Regions from separate parts of the Paenibacillus sp. FSL R7-0297 genome, predicted to be linked through region 1. Evidence: riboswitches for the same ligand, from Rfam matches in the RefSeq annotation. Region 1 holds a riboswitch; each other region holds the start of a gene.

Region 1 (6,652 bases):
CCTGTCATTACTGCATCCTACGACCCGAAATGGCTGGAGAATGCCTACAATATGCTTAGTGTCAAAAAACTGCTGCTCGTGTTAACCCTGACCGGAGTGTTCACAGGAATACATTATTCTGCAATGGCCGGTGCATCCTTCACAATAGTAGACTCATTCTTGTATACAGGTCGCGCTCCGCTCTTGGATGAATCACTGCTGGGCATCATTCTGGGCGGTTCCTTCTTATTCATTGTGATGATTGTGCTTGGCCTGCTCTATAGGGACCGGCAGCATGTACTCCGCTTTGCAGCGTTTAATGAGCAGCGTTATATGGCCTTGTTCGAGCATAGCCCGGATATGGTGCTATGTATTGATCCGGCCCTTAAGAAGATCATCAGTGCTAATCCTTCCCTGCGGTATACCACGGGATACGGAAGAGAAGAACTGGGGGAATTCAAGAACATCCTGTACAGTGCCAGGGATGAAGCCGCAGTCAAGGAAGCTGTGCGCAATGCCTCCCAAGGGAAGTCCTCCAAGCTGGAGCTGAAGGTAATCACCAGGGACGGCCAGCAGATGATCTGCAGCGTAACGGTGTTTCCATTGCTTCACAATAAGCAACAGCTGGTCTATATCGTTGCCGAGGATGTCACTGCCCTGATGCAGTACCAGCATGAACTGATTCAAGCCCGGGACGCGGCAGAGAGTGCAGCCAGGATGAAAAGCGAATTTATGGCGACAATGAGCCATGAAATCCGTACGCCATTGAACGGAATTATCGGCATCAATCAGCTGCTGGCCGAAGAGATCAGCAAGCCCGAGCATCTGGAGCTGCTGAAGCTGCAGAGTACCAGCAGCCAGGCGTTGCTCCATGTAATGAGTGATGTTCTCGATATTTCCCGCCTGGAAGCAGAGGGTCTCGTGTTGAACCAGGAGCCGTTTCAGCTGAATGTGCTGCTGCAGGAGTGTATGGATCTGTTCGAAGTGATCACCAGAGACAAGCAACTGTCGTTTGTGCTGTCTGTAGAAGAGGGGCTTCCCGGCAAGTTCGTAGGAGACATTGCAAGGATCCGTCAGATCCTGGTTAACTTAATCGGCAATGCGGTGAAATTCACTCCTTCGGGAGCGGTTACAGTTACTGTTGAGTCCTGCGGCCTGGAGGGAGCGTCTGAGACGCTGCAATTCAAAGTGCATGATACGGGCATTGGCATTCCGCCGGATAAGCTGCAGCTGCTGTTCCAATCCTTTTCCCAGGTGGATGCTTCCCACACGCGTAAATATCCGGGTACCGGTCTGGGATTGGCCATTTGCAAGAAGCTGGTGGAGCTTATGCAGGGAGAAATATGGGCGGAACCGGCGCCGGGCGGCGGGACCCAGTTCTTTTTCAGAATTGTGCTACAGTCGCTGGATTTATCGCCGGAGCTGATTTACAACCAAGAAAATGAAGACAGCGGAGTGCCTGCGACTACCAAAGCCGTATAATGTAGAGTTTGCCAAGGAGAGAACTTTAATTATATAATTTTAAAGTAACTTATCTTTTATCACGAAAGTCCTATGGACAGAAAGGAACTCTCTTTGAGCAAACCGAAAAAGAACAATGTCGCGCTTCCCCAGATGAGCAAGCAGGAGAAACGCCGGGCAGAGCAGGAGCAGCAGAAGCAGAAAACGAGAATCCTGATCGTGAGTACAGTGGCGTTAGTCGTTATTATTTTTGTGGGATTATTCATGCTGGCCTCGAAGGACGGCTCAACCACAGGATCTGCTGCGGCTCCCGTTGACTTCAATTACAGTGAAATGGCACGGCTGGGCAAAGAAGATGCTCCAGTCAAAATCGTTGAATTCGGCGATTACAAATGTCCGGCTTGCGCCCAGTTCACCGGGGTGATTAAACCGCAAATCGTTCAGGAGTATGTCAATCAGGATAAAGCAGCCTTTTACTTCGTCAACCTGGCCTTTATTGGTACAGATTCGAGAACAGCTTCACTAGCGGCACTGTCCGTATATCATCAGAATGAAGAGGCTTTCTGGAAATTCTTCGATGCCATCTATGCTAACCAGGGTGAAGAAAAGGTGGAGTGGGCAACACCGGACTTCCTGGTAAGTCTGGCACAGCAATTAGAACTGCCCATTGACTTCGACCTGCTGCGTAAGGATATTGAAGACAAGACCTATGAAAGCGAACTGGAGAGAGATATCCAGGTTGGCACAGACACCGGTGTAACCAACACGCCATCACTGTTTGTGAATGGAGTCAAGGTGAATGAACCTTTTAATATGGAGGAAATTGATGCTCAAATCAAGGTAGCTGCGGAAGCTGTGGCTGCACAATGAATAAATTCTCTGCATTCTGCCGCCGGAATTGTCTCTACTTGGCCTGGTTCGTCTCGGTTGTTGCTGTAGCAGGCAGTCTGTATCTCAGTGAAGTGCTGAAATATGAGCCCTGCAAGCTATGCTGGTTTCAGCGGATATTTATGTACCCGCAGCTTATTTTGCTCGGAATCGCCACTTACCGGGGGGATAAGCGCATTATCCCTTATGTGCTGCCCTTAAGTTTGATTGGCGGAAGCATTTCGATCTATCATTACGCAGAGCAGAAAATTCCGGCACTTAGCAAGGTGCTTCCATGTACAATCGGTGTCCCGTGCAACACGGATTATCTGAATTATTTCGGATTCATCACCATCCCGCTGCTGGCACTCATTGCGTTCGCATTAATCACAATTCTGCTATGGACAGGGCGTAAAGAGGATGCAGGTGAGTAAGAAGCCGTCAGGCAGAATGAAGAGTAACTATTTCCCTTAAATTGAGTGTAAATTATTAAGCAGAAATGCTGTAAAATCACGCGATAAAGTGATAATGAAAGAGAATGAAAGATCAAGACATACCGGATCATGGATTTGGTTGTTTTGGTTGTTTTTCATTCTTTTTTCATTTGTTTCAACGCTTTACGGAAGAGTCATTGTAGATTAATATTAGTCCTTGTGAGAAGTTGAATATGCGCTGAATTTTCCGGAAGGAAAAACGGGGGAACCAAACTTGGCCGAGTGCCAACGGGGTGAATCGGAAGCGGGTCAGCAGACTCGAAAACCGTAGGGCTACCACAGCCCGAATCCGCCAGCTAACCTCGTAAGCAATAGTGGGATAATGACCATGCACTCAAGGCATGCGGATCATTTCCGTATGCCTATTTCTGTGCCTGCATTTATGAAATCCACTTATGAAAACAGCGCGCGGTACTGCCGTTTCAACTTAACAAAGAGAGGAAATGTTACTACAATGGTAAGCAAGGTAAAACGACTATTGATCGGGCGTCCGATGAAGTCGAACGAACTCGATCATGAAAAGTTATCCAAGGTGAAAGCACTGGCTGTCCTGTCTTCTGATGCGCTCTCGTCTGTAGCCTACGGAACAGAACAAATCTTAATTGTACTCGTGGCCGCAGGCTTCACAGCTATCTGGTACTCATTGCCAATTGCATTAGCCGTATTGGGCCTGCTGGTCATCTTAATCCTGTCTTATCGGCAGACCATTTTTGCTTATCCGCAGGGCGGAGGCGCCTATATTGTCGCCAAAACTAATCTCGGGGTTCATACCGGCTTGCTTGCCGGAGGCTCTTTGCTGGTGGATTATATTTTAACGGTGGCGGTAAGCGCCTCGGCGGGAACGGATGCGATCACATCAGCGTTCCCGGGTCTTCATAATCATAGTGTACTTATAGCGGTTACTGTCATTCTGCTCTTAACGATTGTCAATCTGCGGGGGGTTACTGAATCAGCTTCATTCATAGCCATTCCGGTATATCTGTTCGTCGTCTCCATCTTTGTGCTGATTATCGCGGGAGTCTTCAAGTATGCAACCGGCGGTGCTCATGCCCAGGTTCCTGAGATCGGCTCGGCGGTATCGAATGTCAGTATGTTCCTTCTGCTTAAGGCCTTCAGCTCCGGCTGTTCGGCACTGACCGGGGTAGAAGCTGTATCTAATGCGATCCCTAACTTCAAAGCACCGGCTGAGAAAAATGCGGCTAAAACACTGGTGCTTATGGGTCTGATTCTCGGGGCTATGTTCACGGGGATTACGCTTTTGGCTTATTGGTACGGTATCATGCCGAACGAGAAAGCAACGGTTGTGTCGCAGATTACCGAGTCTACCTTTGGCCGCGGCGGTTTGTACTTCTTCATCCAAGGCATCACCGCAGTAATCTTGTTCCTGGCGGCGAATACAGCGTATTCGGCATTCCCGCTGCTGGCATTCATGTTCGCCAAAGACAAATATTTACCCCACGCCTTCATGGTACGCGGAGACCGGCTGGGATTCTCCAACGGCATTATTTTCCTCGGCGTAATGTCGGCTGTGCTTGTAGCCGCTTTTCACGGTAATACCGAAGGGTTGATTCCATTATACGCCGTTGGGGTATTCATTCCGTTTACCCTTTCACAGCTTGGCATGATGGTCCAGTGGTACAGAACCAAGCCTAAGGGCTGGCAGAGCAAATTCGCAGTGAATACAGTAGGCATGCTCACAACCTTGACCATTACGCTCATCTTCATTATTACTAAATTCTCGAGTGTATGGATGGCCTTCATCTTCCTGCCGCTTGTAATCATCGTGTTCCACCGGATTCACCGCCATTATATGAATATTGCCGATCAGCTGCGCATTTGTCCGGCTACGGATAAACCTTGCATTAAAGGAAGCACAGTGGTTGTACCTGTTGCCGGTGTCACCCGCGCGGTACTGCATTCAATCAGCTATGCGAAGTCATTGACTGAGAATGTGGTGGCTGTATATGTCGGATTCGATGAAGAAGAGATTCACAAAATGGAACAGAAGTGGGAAGAGTGGAACCCTGGGGTTCGCCTGATTGTACTCCGCTCGCGTTACCGCAGCATCATCCGCCCGCTGGTGAAATTCATCGATACGGTGGAGTGGAAAACCGCTTCAACAGACCATATTACTGTACTCATTCCGCAATTTGTTACGAAGCATTGGTGGCAGGCGATTCTGCATAATCAGACCAGCTTGTTCATCCGCTCTTATCTGATGAATCAGAAGGATATCGTTATAGCAACTGTGCCGTATCATTTGCACAAATAGACATACCCTTTATATGTAAAACGGTTGTTTCCGCAGGTTGCGGGAGCAGCCGTTTTTTGTTATGCGCAGTGTGAGTGTACATGGAACCAGATAATTTAGTTGACAGAGAGAATGAGAATCAATATCATCAGTTTATGTGAGGCGAAGGCCACAATCACCTTTGACCAATAATGAATGTATATACAGGAGGGGTATTATATGTTTTCGTTCAACCTGCAAAGATCAACAAGCATGAAGCTGGCTATGGCCGGACTCATGACCACGACGTTGTTACTATCCGCATGCGGGAATAACAATGCAGTCAATAACGGAGGAGCGGCAACTACGGCACCTGCAACAACTGCAGAAGCTACAACTGCACCGGAAGAAACGACAGCCCCAGCGGTAGACCAATCAGTAACGGATGCCATGGGACATAAAGTCACTATCCCTGCGAACCCGCAGCGTGTGCTTGCTTCTTATCTGGAAGACTATCTGGTCGCACTCGGCGTGACTCCGGTTGCCCAATGGTCCGTGACAAACGGCACTCAGGATTACCTCGCAGCTGAGCTTAAGGATGTTCCAACCATCAGCTATGACCTTCCACTCGAAGCCGTAACTAGTTTTGCACCGGACTTCCACATCGTACAATCGGAAGGCACAGTCCAGAACGGTCTGTATGATCAGTTGAACAAAATCGCACCTACGTATGTACTCGGCGATGAAATCAGTAAAGACTGGCGCAAATCGCTGCTCCAGATCGGTGAGCTACTGAACAAAACGCCGGAAGCTGAAGCAGCCATTGCTGCCTATGATCAAAAAGCGGCGGAAGCCAAAACAAAAATCTCTGCTGCGATCGGCGATGAGTCTGTTGCCATCCTCTGGCTGGTATCCAAGAACTTCTATATAGTAGATGAAACCCGCAGCAGCGGGGCAGTCCTGTATGGTGACCTTGGCCTGAAGCTTCCGAATCTGGTTACCGAAATTCCTGCAGAGTCCAGAGCAACGTGGAATCCCATTTCACTTGAGAAATTGTCTGAGCTGACTGCAGATCATATCATCCTTGTGAACAGTGACGGGGCGGATGCTGCTGAAGTTACGGATGGCGCGATCTGGAAGGGGATTCCGGCTGTTAAGGCGGGGAATGTTCATGAGTTTGGCAGATCAACCAGCTGGCTGTACAGCGGTCCTATAGCTAACTCCAAAACAATTGATGATGCTCTGAGCAGTCTTGTAAAATAAGCAGCGTTCAAATGCCGGTAATCAGCTTTTGCCGGTAGAGAGTGTGCAGGTCCTTGTATCCCCGGATACGATGATCTGCACCTTTTTTAAATGGAGCGATAGATGAGGGCGTCCAGTATAGATTACGCGTTATCTGCTTGTACAATATTCATATATTTGCGATAATGAGAATGATAATCAATTAGAAGCAAGTAATAATCCTGTTAAGGAGACGGCTTATGGTTTCATCCACACGTTCTAACCTCAATCCTTCTACGGCTGCAGAGGATAAACCCATCAAGTCGCGGCCGGTGGCTGCAGCTACGATCCTGCTGCTCGGAATAGCCGCCATCGTCTTCGGGCTGATGCTGTCTGTATC
Region 2 (6,652 bases), 3.6 Mb from region 1:
ACGGAGTAAGGAAGACGGAAAGCTTCTGATTGATAGCAATGGTGGAGACCCCGGACTGGATAGACAACAGACCTTCTACCATCATCAGGCGGACTTCAATCTCGCGTTTGGAAATACGTTTTAACTTGTTGGCCATAGGGTGCCACATTACGTAACCGGTGAATATCCCCAGCAGAGTAGCAATGAAGGCTCCGGCAATCGCGTGGGCCAGGACGTCCATGTTGCTCATATCACCCAAGGCGGCAATCAGCCCGATAACAGCCCCGAGTACCCCCAGCGTAGGTGCGTACATCCCGGCTTGGGAGAAGATTAAGGCGCCGGCTTTATGTCTATCTTCTGTAGCGTGAATATCTTCCATTAATACATCGCGGACAAATTCCTGGTCATTACCGTCGATAATCATCCGCATGCCGTTTCTAAGGAAATTATCTTCGATTTCATCGACATTGGATTCCAGTGCAAGCAGTCCTTCACGGCGGGTGATGGATGCCCATTCCATGAACATTGTAATCAGTTCGGGCTTGCCGACCATCTTTTTCTTCACAAATAGGATCTTCAGCAGCTTAGGGAAATTCTTGACTTCCGACATGGGAAAGGCCATGAAGATTGAGGCGGCCGTACCAAGAAAGATAATTACATAGGCGGCAGGATTGTTCAAGCTTTCAAGCGGAGCATGCTTGAGTACCATCCCCCAGACTACTGCGATCAGACCAAAAACCAGTCCTAGTATTGTTGAAATTTCCATTTATGCACCTCGTCCATGAGAATTAAGAAGTGATCCGACTATACCGCGTTTATCATCCTTGAACCGCGGGAGGACACTCTGCACGTAACCAAATCACGTATATTCTTATTTATCGACAGCATTCCCTTTTTTGTGAAGTGATTTTTTCGGCTATAATGGATAAGGTAAGTAATTATTCATCAGCGAAGAAAACGGAGTGATTGACGTGGGAGTAAAGCATGGCAGAGATTACAGTGAAATTCTGGTTGAGCTGACAAGCGCAGTCGGACGGATTTCCGACGGGTATATTTTTTTCGAAATGGAGCCAGAGGAGTGGGAGAACCTGCCGGAGGAGTCGAAGCTGGAGGTATGGGAGGCGCTTGCGGAGGATCTGTTCTACGCACTGGGCAATGAGCCGGTGATTAAGGTCGGAAGCGGTGTTGTAATGTACGATAAAGAAACGCACCGGATCAATATTCTGCTCGGCGACGAGGATTTGGCGTCGGTCGTTCTGGTGTAGCCTGGAGGCAGCCGCGGAGCGGAGTTTGTCCCCAGGCATCTGCCCATGTTAAAATTGGGATAAGAAGTACTATTGGCCGGGATTTAAGAATACATTTAATCGAAAAAAATCTTTGGCCCGGCACATCCCTTGGACTTTAAGAAGCTGAGGGATGTTTTATTTAAAAGACAGGACTGCTGTGATGTAGCTAATTAAGCAAGGGAGGAAACAAATTGCCATTTACAGAGGAAGAACTGCGGGAGCAGATCGGCAAGCTGGAAGGCTGGAAATTGGAAGAGGATATTATGGTACGCAAATATATGTTCAATGAATATATGAAGGGAATTGCCTTTGTAGATGAGGTTGCTGCGATCTCGGAAGCGTTCGACCATCACCCGCATATCACCATTGATTACAAGACCGTTATCGTGCGTCTGCCTGCAGATGTGCAGAAGCTGGATATCCGCCAGGCCAATGAAATTAACGAGGCTTTTGAGAAAAACCGTTAGAGGACAGGATCCTTATGGAAATGACAGTACTGCCTGATCCATAAAAATGCCCGTGCAAGGATACCAGGTATCTTTTGCAGCGGGCATTTTGCTTTGGGCATGTTATTATTTCTTCTCGGCCAGCCATAAAGCGACATTCGCAATTTCCTCAGGGGCTAGTTTGTCTTTGAAAGAAGGCATCTGCCCGCGTCCCTTGGTCACAATGCTGTAAATCTGCGCCGCGTCATGCTGAGCGCCCTCCTGCTGCAGGTTCGGCCCTACACCGCCCTGAAGCTGATCCCCGTGGCAGGTGATGCAGTTGGCTTTTACCAGGGCCTCCGCGCTGGCTGCGTCCAGCACAACCTCAGGCATTGTAGGCTTGTTCTCTTCAGCCACCTCGGCTTTGCCGGGCAGGGTAAACATTAAGACCACGGCAAAGGCACAGGCGGCAAAAAACAAACCGCTCATGATCCATTTCTGCATCTGCATCCGTCCCTTCATGTAAGCTGCTTCCTTCATTATACCGGATGGTGAAGCGTTATCATAGTATTTGTGTCAAAAAAATGAACGAAACTCCTGGGAAATTTGCATACATACAGAAGTGGAATGCTATTTCTCATAGACCATACAATAAAATGGTTTATCGCCAGATGGAGTTCTTCGTTCATAAGTATCCGTTATGGTAAATCCGCATTTCTGGTAAGCACGGATGGCCCGCTGATTCCAGGTCAGTACCTCCAAATCGATCTCCCGTTCCGGATAACGCAACAGAGCCGCCTGAACGATGGCCTTCATGAAGAGATGTCCCATGCCATGACCGCACAGATCGGGCCGCATGCCGATTCCGAGCCGGACTACACCCTCCATAGGGAACAGCTGGGCGAAGCCGCATAGGATTCCCTGTCCGTTCACGATGGAAACGTATTGTTCGCTGCGCAGCTGCGGATCACCGAATTCAACACCGAGCGCCTGCATCTGCTCCCAGGGCATCCAGCCGTAAATATTATACGGGGGCCTATAGTTCCACTCACAGATCTCAGCGCCATGCCGCGACTCCATAGCAACAACATAAAAAGATACCGGAGAACTTATCATAAGCGGAGGCCACCTTTCAAGGGAACATTACTTCATTCTATAAATATTATATACAAAATGAGCAGGATACGACGCAAAAACCTTGCAGATAGACCGGAACTTGACAAACGCCAAAAAATATTTTAGGAAAGGGCCGAATTGATGTTTTACAAATATAGAGCGGGGTAAGTAATTTTATAGACAAAAAAATAAGCCCTCCTCCAAGATTTCGGCAAAAATCCTGGAAAAGCGCTTATATTTAGGACAAATTATTGCACATCGTCATTGTCTTCGGAATCAGTAGCTACAGTCTTGTAAGCATCTGTACTCATAATCCGTTTGGCGCCAACGTAGCGGTTGACGTAGTAGCTGTCACTCAGCGAACTGATGGTTACACCACGCGAGGAAGAAGCATGTGCGAACTCACCGTCACCAACATAAATACCGACATGGGAAACGCCTTTGCCGCTTGTATTGAAGAATACAAGATCGCCCGGTCTCATCTCATCACGGGATATAGCAGTGCCCATCTGATATTGGGAGCCGGATTGGTGGGGCAGGTTAATTCCGATCTTATCAAAAACATACATTGTAAATCCGGAGCAATCAAAACCGTTCGTGGATACACCGCCGGATACGTATTTGGTCCCGATGGCTTTGTCGATAACTTTATCCATTTTGGAATCCGCGAAAGCGCTTCCTGCTCCAATGGTGAAGATGATGGAAAAGCTTAGTACTGCGGCTGCTAGCTTCTTCTTCAAAAGTAAATACCCCTTCCAAATGCCTACGAGGTTAGCTTAAGGGTTCGGTTGAAGGTCCCCTATGACCCCTCTTAGAATAGGAGGTCAATTCACCCAAAGTTGGTTCCCCCGTTTCCCTAAATCTTTAGGGAACTCGGCACGACTGTTGATTAGGATTAGCTGTTATTCAATACATGACAAAACCTTTGTTAAAAGCGATTCAATAATTACAAAAATGTTACTAAAAGCTCACTGCGATAATTGTAGCAAAGACTAGGGCGCTTGGCAATCACTTATAACATATTAATGCATTTTTTTTGCGTTTTTTAGAGTTATAGCTGCATAGAAAGACTCATATTTAACGCAGCGGGTGAGCTGTTGATGAATTTTCTTTGGATTTGGGATAAAAAGGTGTTTCAGGGCCTGCAGATGAGTGTAAAAGGTAGAATAAGGAAAAGGAAAAACCCGGAAATGATTACGGCAATAATCAAAACCGGGCTCGTATAAGTTACATTTAGATGTTAGAGGTACAAATATTCGAGGAAATGTTCAAGGGTTCAATCGTAAGCGACAGCTTGGTAGGCTGTTGTGCTCATTACTCTTTTAGCGCCAACGTAGCGGTTGGCCCAGTATGCCTGACTCAGCGAACTGATGGTTACACCACGCGAAGTGGAGGATTGTGCGAATTTTCCATTGCCAACATAAATACCGACATGGGAAACTCCGTTGCCCAGGGTATTGAAGAATACCAAATCACCGGAACGCAAATTACTCTTGGATACGGCTGTTCCAACGCTGTACTGTGCCTTAGAGGTGCGCGGCAAGGTCAGGCCGATACTCTTGAATACGTATTTGGTGAATCCGGAACAATCAAAGCCGCTGGTGCTGGTGCCCCCGGTTTTATATGACGTTCCAATGGTTTTTGAGATCACAGTATCCATTTTGGAATCTGCGAAAGCGCTGCCCGCTCCGAGTGTAAATACCATCACAAGACCTAGCGCTGCTGTGGTGCATTTCTTCTTAAAGTTCTGACTTCTCAAAAGATGTACTCCTTCCAAGGCCTGCGAGGTTAGCTTAAGGATTCGGTAGAAGGTTCCCCTATGACCCCTCTAAAGCGAGATCAATTCACCCAAAATATGGTTCCCCCACTCCCCGGTGCTGGGAATTCGGCGTTTTGTGCACCAGAATAGTGACATATCGACATAAGGTTAATGGCTTCGGTTACATAGCTGCATAATTCCATTTGAAAGATTACAAATTTGTTACTAGTAGTACAGGCATCATTGTACCAAAGGATTTACAGTTTTGCAAATGCACTTGTCGCAGCTGTAAACAAAAAAGAGTCATGCACCTCACCAGAGGGGCGATGACTCTTTTAGTATGCCGTTTTGGCGGCCGATTATTGTGGGAATGATTTACTGGACCAGAGATGATACTGCGCGGCTATGCCCCACATTTTGAATAGAGTGGATGGCAGAGGGGCAGCCTGGCGCAGGAGCAGGGCCGGGAGACCCGGAAAGAAGAGCGCTGCAGCGCCGCAGAGGATCAGCATCACCAGACTTCCTGCGCCCAAAATGACAGATATCCCGATGGAGTGCAGAAGGACTTTCAGACAGATCAGCAGCGAAGGGAGCATGCCCGTGCCTGCAGTATAACCAAACTGCATATACAGCAGCAGCTTGCGGATAAGGAAGAGGTAGATGAGCCAGCCCAGCACATAAGGCACGAGCGTCAGCAGCAGCGGATAATCGAGAATGCCGTTCAGAAGCAGACGGTACATCTTCGGCAGCAGCCAATAGAGCGGCAGAAGGACCAGCGCCCATTCAACGAGACTGAACAGCAGGACAGGCAGACCATAACGCTTCATCCCGGGAAAAAAGAACAGTCCGCGCTCCCCGGCGCGTTCCTGGTGAAGCTCATGCAGCAGGCCCGCCCGGATAAAGGGGGAGAGCAGCAGCCGCAACACAGTCAGTGCCAGGAGCAGCCATAGCCATTGCCGGACGTCCGGGTCCGTGTGCAATGCAGTCTGCCCTTCAATATAATACAGCAGCCTGCCTATGCTACTGCCGCCGGCGTTCGCATCCGGATAACGCAGCAGTACCGGAATGACGGCGCTTTTAATGAATTTGTACATGAAGTAGCCCCAGAACAGCCGGTAGATAAATAGCAGAATCAGGATATAAAATTGCTCTTTCATGCTGTGCCAACCGCGGGTTATCGAAATTTTCACAATCCTTCACCTCACCAGACAAGAGTTCCGAGCAGGGTTTCAAGCAGTGTCGTCGCACTGAGCGTCCAGCGGGAAAGAGTAGTGTGCTCAAGCTCCGCCATTCTGAAATTATTAAGATGCTTGCTCTCCAGCAGTATGGAATGTCCCGGATCAATCTCGGCGGAGACCAGAGGCGCTTTATACGATAATTCAAACGATGTTGCCTTCCCTTCGCCGTTCCAGTATTGCTGTACCGAGTACCCGTCCGAGAAAATGAATTTCACAGGGACATCCCCATAATGGCTGCCCTTGTTGCTTACCTCAACTACCGCATCATATTGGATGCCTGCTCCGCCACCGCCGCCCCGCTTGGCCGTGAGGCTGATGTCATCTACTGCAAAATCAGGGGCTCCGCCGCTGTAGACATACTGGTCAAAATAAGTCTGCCAGGATTGCTTGTTCACTTTCTCCACAATCTTCTGGAAGTCAGCGGTCGAGGGATGCTTGAAGCGGTATTTACGGGTATAGGCAGCGAGAATGGCATCCATGCTCTTGGCTCCTGCTAACCGTTCGATGTCACGGAGCACCAGCTTGCCCCGGATATAGACATTGCGCGTGTAGGCATCATCTCCGGTGTATTTCCACGTCTCCAGATTGAGCGGCTGCGAGGAGGAGACCAGACTGGACTGCAGCGGGAGGCTTGAGGCAACGCCATATTCCTGCTCCATCAGCCGATCTTCGGCATATGAGGTGAAGCTCTCATCCAGCCACGCCTCCTCGAATTCATTGCTGGCGACCATGCCATAGAAATACTGGTGACCGATCTCATGGATCACGGTCCGTTCAAGCGAGGTGCCGGGCGATGCCTCGGCAGCACCGAAGGCAGTGATCAGCGTCGGATATTCCATCCCCCCGGCC
Region 3 (6,652 bases), 4.1 Mb from region 1:
TAGATATGGAGTTCGGAGAGATTGTTCGTAAAATAAGTAAAAAAAAATATAGGCTCCCTTTTAGCCTCGCGCATATTAATGATAGAATAAACCGATTTAAACCTGAATATGAAATGGAAGTTCAAGGAGATTTGGAGTTTCTCGAGAAAATTACTGACGGTTGGGTGATTGGTTGGAGCGAAGAGTTAAGCCGCATAATACTTTCAAAGATATCACCAGTCAGATTATTTAAACAAGAAATACTTAAACAAGCAGATAACAATGAGAAGAACACTCTAAACCAATTACTCACTAATTTTTTTTCATCTGTAGATTCATACAAAAATCTACGTGATAGGGTAATGGAATTTGTTAAAGAAAGCACAGATCGGAATAATATGGAGTATAGTTACCTGCTTAAATATATGTCGCCTATTCTTGATTTATTAGATGTTTCTGATATAGAAAAATTGAAAGCAGGATGGAAGGATGCTGTTATTCAATGGTCTAAAATGAATTCAAAGGAACCGTTACCTATTGGATTGTTGCTCAGCAATGGCTACATGCTGCTAGACTTTCACCCTTTGTTTAAAGAAGGCATTACTGAAAAAAATACATTAGATAACATTCTTCGAGATGAGAATCATGCATTCTGGGGTATGGGTGCAGAATATTTTATTTCTGAAGATAAAAAAACATTGAAAAAAATTAAGTTCTTATATGATGCATTTGAAATTAAAACAAAGGTTTTATCTATGAGCCAATTCGTCGCAGTTTTTAGTTAGTGGATTGAAAATGAATTAAGATGTCTAACATATTGATTTAATGGTGTAAGATGCTTATTTTAAGCATAGAATAATGCCTTCTGAATAAATCTGATTTATACATGATAAAAACACGCCTTATCTGATTTCAAGTTGTCGATAGTCTGATTTGGGTATTAAAAAAGCATCCTTTTCGGCGTCTTTTTGTCCGATCTATAATGGCTGCTCACAGTCCAAAGATAAACAAAGTACTACTTACCTTTTGGGGAGTGTTTAGAATGGATAAAAAGAAACAGGAATTCGTGATGATGGTATTCTCGGGTCTGATGCTCATTATGCTAAGTCTGATAACCCCGTCTAACGGATCTGAAGTGCGTATATATTTTAAGGGATTCATGACAGGGGGCGGGATCATCGTATTGGCGCTGGCCGTCTCGATGTTCCTTAAGAATAAGGGATTTAAGAGCATGAAATAATTTGTGGATATAGGCAAGGCTGCTTGCTTTCGCTCAGGAGCTGATCTCGTCGCTGGGCGGAATCCTCAAGCTGAATGTAACGATTATGGTCTCCGGTCAGGCCGGAGCACTCAGCCAAGTGCCCGAACTGCTGGAGCAGGCAAGGCAGGCGATGCGGTACCGGAATCTATCCGAGGCGCATCAGGTCTCGTTTGTTTTTCTATGAAGCTTGTTTCCCAAAACTCCGTCATAGCCCGGTCTCCTTTAATTTCACTAAATAGTTATTACAGACATATTATATCCACGATAAAACTGATTTGCAATGTTATTGTTAATCCTCGTATCTAAACAGATAGACTTATGTGAAGCGGGGGATAGGATGTTATTAATTAGTTGCATGTAAGTGATTTAGCGAATCAACCGGATTGGGCTTATGAATAATGCTGTTCTATAGAGTGATCACAACCCCCCCCAAACTGGTTAAAACCCCGCAGATAGTGTACCTTAGTAATATTAGTAATTAGGAGTGGTGATTTTTCGTGAAAAAAAGTAGACAAACCCCCGTGCTGGTCGCGGTCTCCATCCTGCTGATCATTATCAGCAGTCTGATCCCGTCGGACAAATCAACCTGGCTGGGAGCACTGCAGACCATCTTGCTGGGCGTCGGGCTGCTCGGATGCTGCATGGCTTTTTGGCGGTTCGCTAAGGGCGGCAAGGGCAAGCGCTGATTTCTGGAATGGAGCAGACAGCATAGGCAAGAACAGGGTATGGGTTGGTTAGTGAATTCAATACAAGTGTTAGTGTTTTAAGCGCTGGCACGAGAGCAAATAGAGAGCCGTGGCGGAAGCTGCGGCTTTTCGTTATTGTCAGGCAAATGTACATTGCCAAAGGCGTGCATGTGTATAAGTTGGGAGCTTCAGTGAGCGTAACCTGGAGCCTTAAGGGAATGAGAACTTATTAGCTTGCCGTCAGCGGAATTCTCCCATACGTAGTGCTACGCGGACTGAGAGGACCTTATTTTGTGAAAAAGCCTGCTTTTTTGCTCGTTGCGGACTCAGGAGCGCTTATATTGTTCGATGGAGCTCAAAATGAGGCGAAACGGGTTAGTTAAGGTCCTCTGAGTCCGCATGGATCGCTGAATGGCCTGACCGGACGAAATAACGGATCTACAGTCCGCATAGATCGCAGCAGCCTGCCTGAGTCTATTGGTGCAGGCCCCAGCAGCTTTCCCTATCCCGCCGACGGACGCGGGACAGCTGGCCGCGCAGCAGCCATATGTTCGCGAATCTCTCTGAGCTGCGCTTTCAGCTCAGGAACGCTTCGCTGCAGGATGAGGCTGATCTCGGGCAGCGGCAGCTGGATGCCGTACCATAAGGCGCTGGCAATCTGATCCTCCCAGGTGAGCAAGGCAGAAGAGCAGCGGCCGCGGTCTTGAGCAACCAGCGAGCATTGCCGGATGCATTCCCTGTAGGCGGCAAGGGAGAAGTCCGATTGGATGCTACCCTTTAGCCAAGGCTCAAAGAGTGCCGCGAATGTGGCAGTTGTGGCTTGATCGGCGCGGGTGCCCTTCTCCAGCAGAAGACAGCTAAGTGCATATACGGTTCCGCTGTATTGCTCAATATAGCCGGTGAATCCGGCAGCGGCAGCTGCCTTGGTCGATAATGGGTCTGGCATGTGGACACGTTCCTTCCTGAATGTGGGCGATTTTATTGTTTGGATATATAGCTGATTGGTTTGCCGAAATGCTGATCCGCCGGAATAAGTGCGCAAAAAACCGCAGACAGAGGAGGACCTCTGCTGCGGTTTTGTTACAGGCGTAAGAAGCCTGGGGCAAAATCGTGGCGGATCAAGATCTCTCTCTTTACGCTTACGGGGTTAGCTGTCGGATTCGGACGGTGAGAGTCGCCCTACCTTTTGAGACTGCGCAATTGAAGTCTCCTTCGGATTCACCCCAAGTAGGCCTGCGGCCTGATGGTTCCCCCGTTTTCCGCTTGGCGGAAATTCAGCGTGCATTCACATTATCGCTGTTAACTTTCAACACGAATCATACCCTTTTAGGATTGTCTTTGTAAAAATGGAAAAGAGTGCTTCTGCGCCGGATTTGCAATAAATTGCTGCTTCGCAAGGAATATTGGAGACTAAAACCATATATGTGGCCGGTTATCATCCGTTTATCTCGCTCAATCGCCGTTTTTTATTTTTGGGAGGCAGTGGCAGGGGAACTCCGGAAATATTAATGCGTTAGACGGAAATACCGTCGATAATGGATTTTTGAAAAATGGTGTATTAGTGAGTAATCGGGAGATAACGGGAGATAAATGTTATTGTATGCGTTACCCGTCAGGCAAATAGATTCGTGATTGTGTTATTAGGGTAATTATGGCGGTTTACAAATTGTCCCTGAATTAGAGTCTGATTTTACGAAAATGCTTCCGTTCTAGCCCTGCAAACGATACATCCCGGAGGGCCTAATTCCCGCTTTCCGAATGCTTGACTTGGACCATACTCCAGGGATTATCATTTGATTCTGTAAGGGCAGACTGTCAATAAAGAGGCGCTGGATCTGCTGGAACCGTCATCGGTGGATGCCTTCGCCCGGCGGTGTGGAAACGGAGTGAAGCTATGACGGAGTTTTTTCCCGGCAGAATAATTTTGAACCCTAAAAAGGTGCCGGCCCTGCTGGGAGGGCGGCACCCTTTTGCATACGGGTAAGCTTATTAACGACCAGCTGCTTCAATAAGCTCCTGAAGCTCAGGAAGATTGAAGCCCTTGACAGCCCGGTCTCCGGATACGGTGACTGGAACACCCATGAAGCCCAGCTTCTCGACTTCTTCCTGATAGACAGTACTGGTCATCACATCTCTGACTTCGAAGGGAATGCCCTTGCTCTCAAGCAGCTGCTTCACCTGATTGCAGTCGCTGCAGCCGGATGTGGAATAGATGATTACGTTCTGGCTCATTGCTCCACAGCTTCCTTGATGGCGCCACGGGTGATTTTCCAGTGGGAAGTGTTCCAGCGGACCTCACCATCCTCCAGCAGGAAAATCTGCGGCGATTCATGCTTAATCCCGAAATCCTCGGCAATCTGATTGGAAACCGGACGGTCTTCGATAACATGTACAATGGCGGCAGGCGTGTCGGAATTCTGTGTATAGGCCTGGAACTCCTCATTTGCTTTGGCGCTGATCGGGCAGGTGGTGCTGTGCTTGAAGAGCAATTTTTTGCCGGGTTGCCCTACGTATTGTTGCAGTTCATCCAGTGTATGGATTTGTTGAATAGACATCAGAGGATCACCTTTCTGGAATAGAATTTTGAAAGCATCTTGTCAACAATTGTGTTGTTAACAACTATTATTCTTGATTGTAACATAGTTCAAAATTAAAGCAAAAGAATGTTCAGCAGGCTTATCCCCCCCTCCCTTGGGGGATGTTGTTAAAGGCTAAATGCCATGCTAATGTGTGAGAGATGCAGTAACGCTCTGCGCATAAATAAGCAGGTATGAGGGGTGTGCAATTCATGAAAAGGGTCGCTTTTGTTACCGGTGCTGACCGCGGGCTCGGGTTTTACATGGTACGCTTTCTTCTGGAGAATAAGTACACAGTTTTTGCTGGCCAGTATTTAGCAGAATCGGAGGCTTTGGGAGTTTTGCAAGCGCAATACCAGGACATGCTGATGCTGGTCCCTCTTGATATCGGCAGCGCAGAGAGTGTGAAGGAAGCAGCACGGAGTATTGCCGGCAGTACGGGCCATATCGATATTATTATCAACAATGCCGGTATTATCCACCGCGCAGACAAAGCAACAATACTCGTGGATATGGATGATGAGGCCATGGCGCAGCTCTATAATGTGAACACACTCGGTGCGCTCAGAGTGAGCAATGCGCTCATGGGATTGCTGCTGCAGAGCAAACAGCGTCTGATTATTAACATCTCCTCAGAGGCCGGCAGTATCAGCCGGAATAAAAGGATTAATATGTACGGCTATTGCATGTCGAAGGCGGCGCTGAATATGCAGTCCTCGCTGATGCACAACCATCTGCGTATGCTGGGCGGACAGGTCATGGTCTTCCATCCCGGGTGGCTGCAGTCTTGCATATACGGAGAGAAGGATTTGAAAGCGGTGACAACTCCCGAGGAGTCGGCCTATAAGATCATGAATATTGTTCAGGAGCATAAGAAGTATCTGGGCGAGGAACCGGTTTACATCGATCTGGACGGCAATCACTGGCCCTGGTAACAGCAGCGCTATATATGAAATAATGGACTAATAAATTATAGATTAACTTTGTAACAAGAGAGGTGTGAATGCAATGACTTCCTTCAAAGCACTTGCGTTTGGCAGCTATACCGAGGTTAAGTACCATCCGTTCGACGGAGTTGACCGCGAGATTGAGCAACTGCTGGAACCGGAATTTCAGGTGGCTTCGACTGAGGATTACGGGCTGATGAACAAGGAACAATTGTCGGACTGCAAGCTGGTGGTCTCCTATACTGAATTCTCTGATGAGAAATTATCCGCTGCGCAGAGCGGTGCCCTGCTGTCTTATGTGGCTGGCGGCGGGGGGCTGCTCGTAGTGCACAACGGAATCTCCCTGCAGCGCAATCAGGAGCTCGGCGTAATGCTGGGCGCCCATTTCACCCATCATCCGGACTATACCGCGCTTCATATGACGATTCCCAACCGGGAGCATCCGATTATGCAGGGTATCAATGACTTTGTGATTGAGGATGAGCCGTACTATTTTGAGCAGGTGCCATACTTCGAATCAACCATTCTCGCAGAATATCCCCATGGAGGGGCGATGCGGCAGGCGGCCTGGTGCCATGAATTCGGACAAGGGCGGGTAGTCTACCTGATGCCCGGCCATCATCTGCCTTCCTTCTCGGTAGAGCCGTTCCGCCTGATGATCCGCAGAGGCGGGTTATGGGCAGCCGGACTGCTGTAAGATAATGTGGCGACCAGCTTAAGTTATGCTTAGGCTGGTTTCTTTTGTTTATTCTAAAAAAACACCTTGACCCTGACACTAGTGTCAGGGTTTATACTGAGGGCAGACCATTTCTCATGAACCCCGGGGAGAATACCATGAAAATAGGTGAATTAGCCACACTTACGGGCGTAAGCGTCCGTTCATTGCGATATTATGAGCGTCAGGGACTGATCAAACCGCTGCGCCAGGACAACGGGTACCGTGAATACTCTCCGCTTGCCGTGGATACGGTGGAGACGATTAAGCTGTATTTGAATCTTGGCTTGTCGACAGAAGAGATTGCCGGATTCCTGCACTGTGTTCTGAAGAATAAAGAGGCGTTCTGTGCAGAAGTGATGCCGCTGTACCGCAGCAAGCTGGAAGAGATTGAACGTCAGCTGATTGAGCTGAATCAGATCAAGCTGAACCTGCAGGAGCGGATGGCTTCAATTCTGCAAGAGCAGCAGAATGAAGCGGAATAAGGC

Evidence for each region. Region 1 has a riboswitch for cyclic di-AMP ahead of MKZ24_RS20085 (APC family permease). Riboswitches for the same ligand answer to the same signal wherever they lie in the genome.
Region 2: linked by a shared signal. The riboswitch ahead of MKZ24_RS04170 (C40 family peptidase) and the one ahead of MKZ24_RS20085 (APC family permease) in region 1 are both predicted to bind cyclic di-AMP.
Region 3: linked by a shared signal. The riboswitch ahead of MKZ24_RS01785 (hypothetical protein) and the one ahead of MKZ24_RS20085 (APC family permease) in region 1 are both predicted to bind cyclic di-AMP.

Annotation. Positions count from the first base shown of each region.
Region 1 is NZ_JBBPAQ010000001.1:4,552,398-4,559,049, forward strand. It holds gene MKZ24_RS20070 (ATP-binding protein) at 1-1,461, shown strand, start outside; gene MKZ24_RS20075 (DsbA family protein) at 1,555-2,310, shown strand; gene MKZ24_RS20080 (disulfide oxidoreductase) at 2,307-2,741, shown strand; cyclic di-AMP (ydaO/yuaA leader) riboswitch at 2,968-3,127, shown strand; gene MKZ24_RS20085 (APC family permease) at 3,256-5,073, shown strand; gene MKZ24_RS20090 (iron-hydroxamate ABC transporter substrate-binding protein) at 5,272-6,294, shown strand; gene MKZ24_RS20095 (FecCD family ABC transporter permease) at 6,513-6,652, shown strand, end outside.
Region 2 is NZ_JBBPAQ010000001.1:983,871-990,522, reverse strand. It holds gene motA (flagellar motor stator protein MotA) at 1-745, opposite strand, end outside; gene MKZ24_RS04190 (hypothetical protein) at 951-1,244, shown strand; gene MKZ24_RS04185 (4a-hydroxytetrahydrobiopterin dehydratase) at 1,457-1,732, shown strand; gene MKZ24_RS04180 (c-type cytochrome) at 1,838-2,194, opposite strand; gene MKZ24_RS04175 (GNAT family N-acetyltransferase) at 2,321-2,806, opposite strand; gene MKZ24_RS04170 (C40 family peptidase) at 3,055-3,546, opposite strand; cyclic di-AMP (ydaO/yuaA leader) riboswitch at 3,552-3,695, opposite strand; gene MKZ24_RS04165 (C40 family peptidase) at 4,083-4,511, opposite strand; cyclic di-AMP (ydaO/yuaA leader) riboswitch at 4,569-4,707, opposite strand; gene MKZ24_RS04160 (hypothetical protein) at 4,925-5,722, opposite strand; gene MKZ24_RS04155 (M1 family metallopeptidase) at 5,767-6,652, opposite strand, start outside.
Region 3 is NZ_JBBPAQ010000001.1:423,254-429,905, reverse strand. It holds gene MKZ24_RS01800 (hypothetical protein) at 1-764, shown strand, start outside; gene MKZ24_RS01795 (hypothetical protein) at 1,022-1,219, shown strand; gene MKZ24_RS01790 (hypothetical protein) at 1,738-1,926, shown strand; gene MKZ24_RS01785 (hypothetical protein) at 2,429-2,872, opposite strand; cyclic di-AMP (ydaO/yuaA leader) riboswitch at 3,049-3,216, opposite strand; gene MKZ24_RS01780 (glutaredoxin family protein) at 3,916-4,158, opposite strand; gene ytxJ (bacillithiol system redox-active protein YtxJ) at 4,155-4,481, opposite strand; gene MKZ24_RS01770 (SDR family NAD(P)-dependent oxidoreductase) at 4,715-5,437, shown strand; gene MKZ24_RS01765 (ThuA domain-containing protein) at 5,511-6,146, shown strand; gene MKZ24_RS01760 (MerR family transcriptional regulator) at 6,284-6,649, shown strand.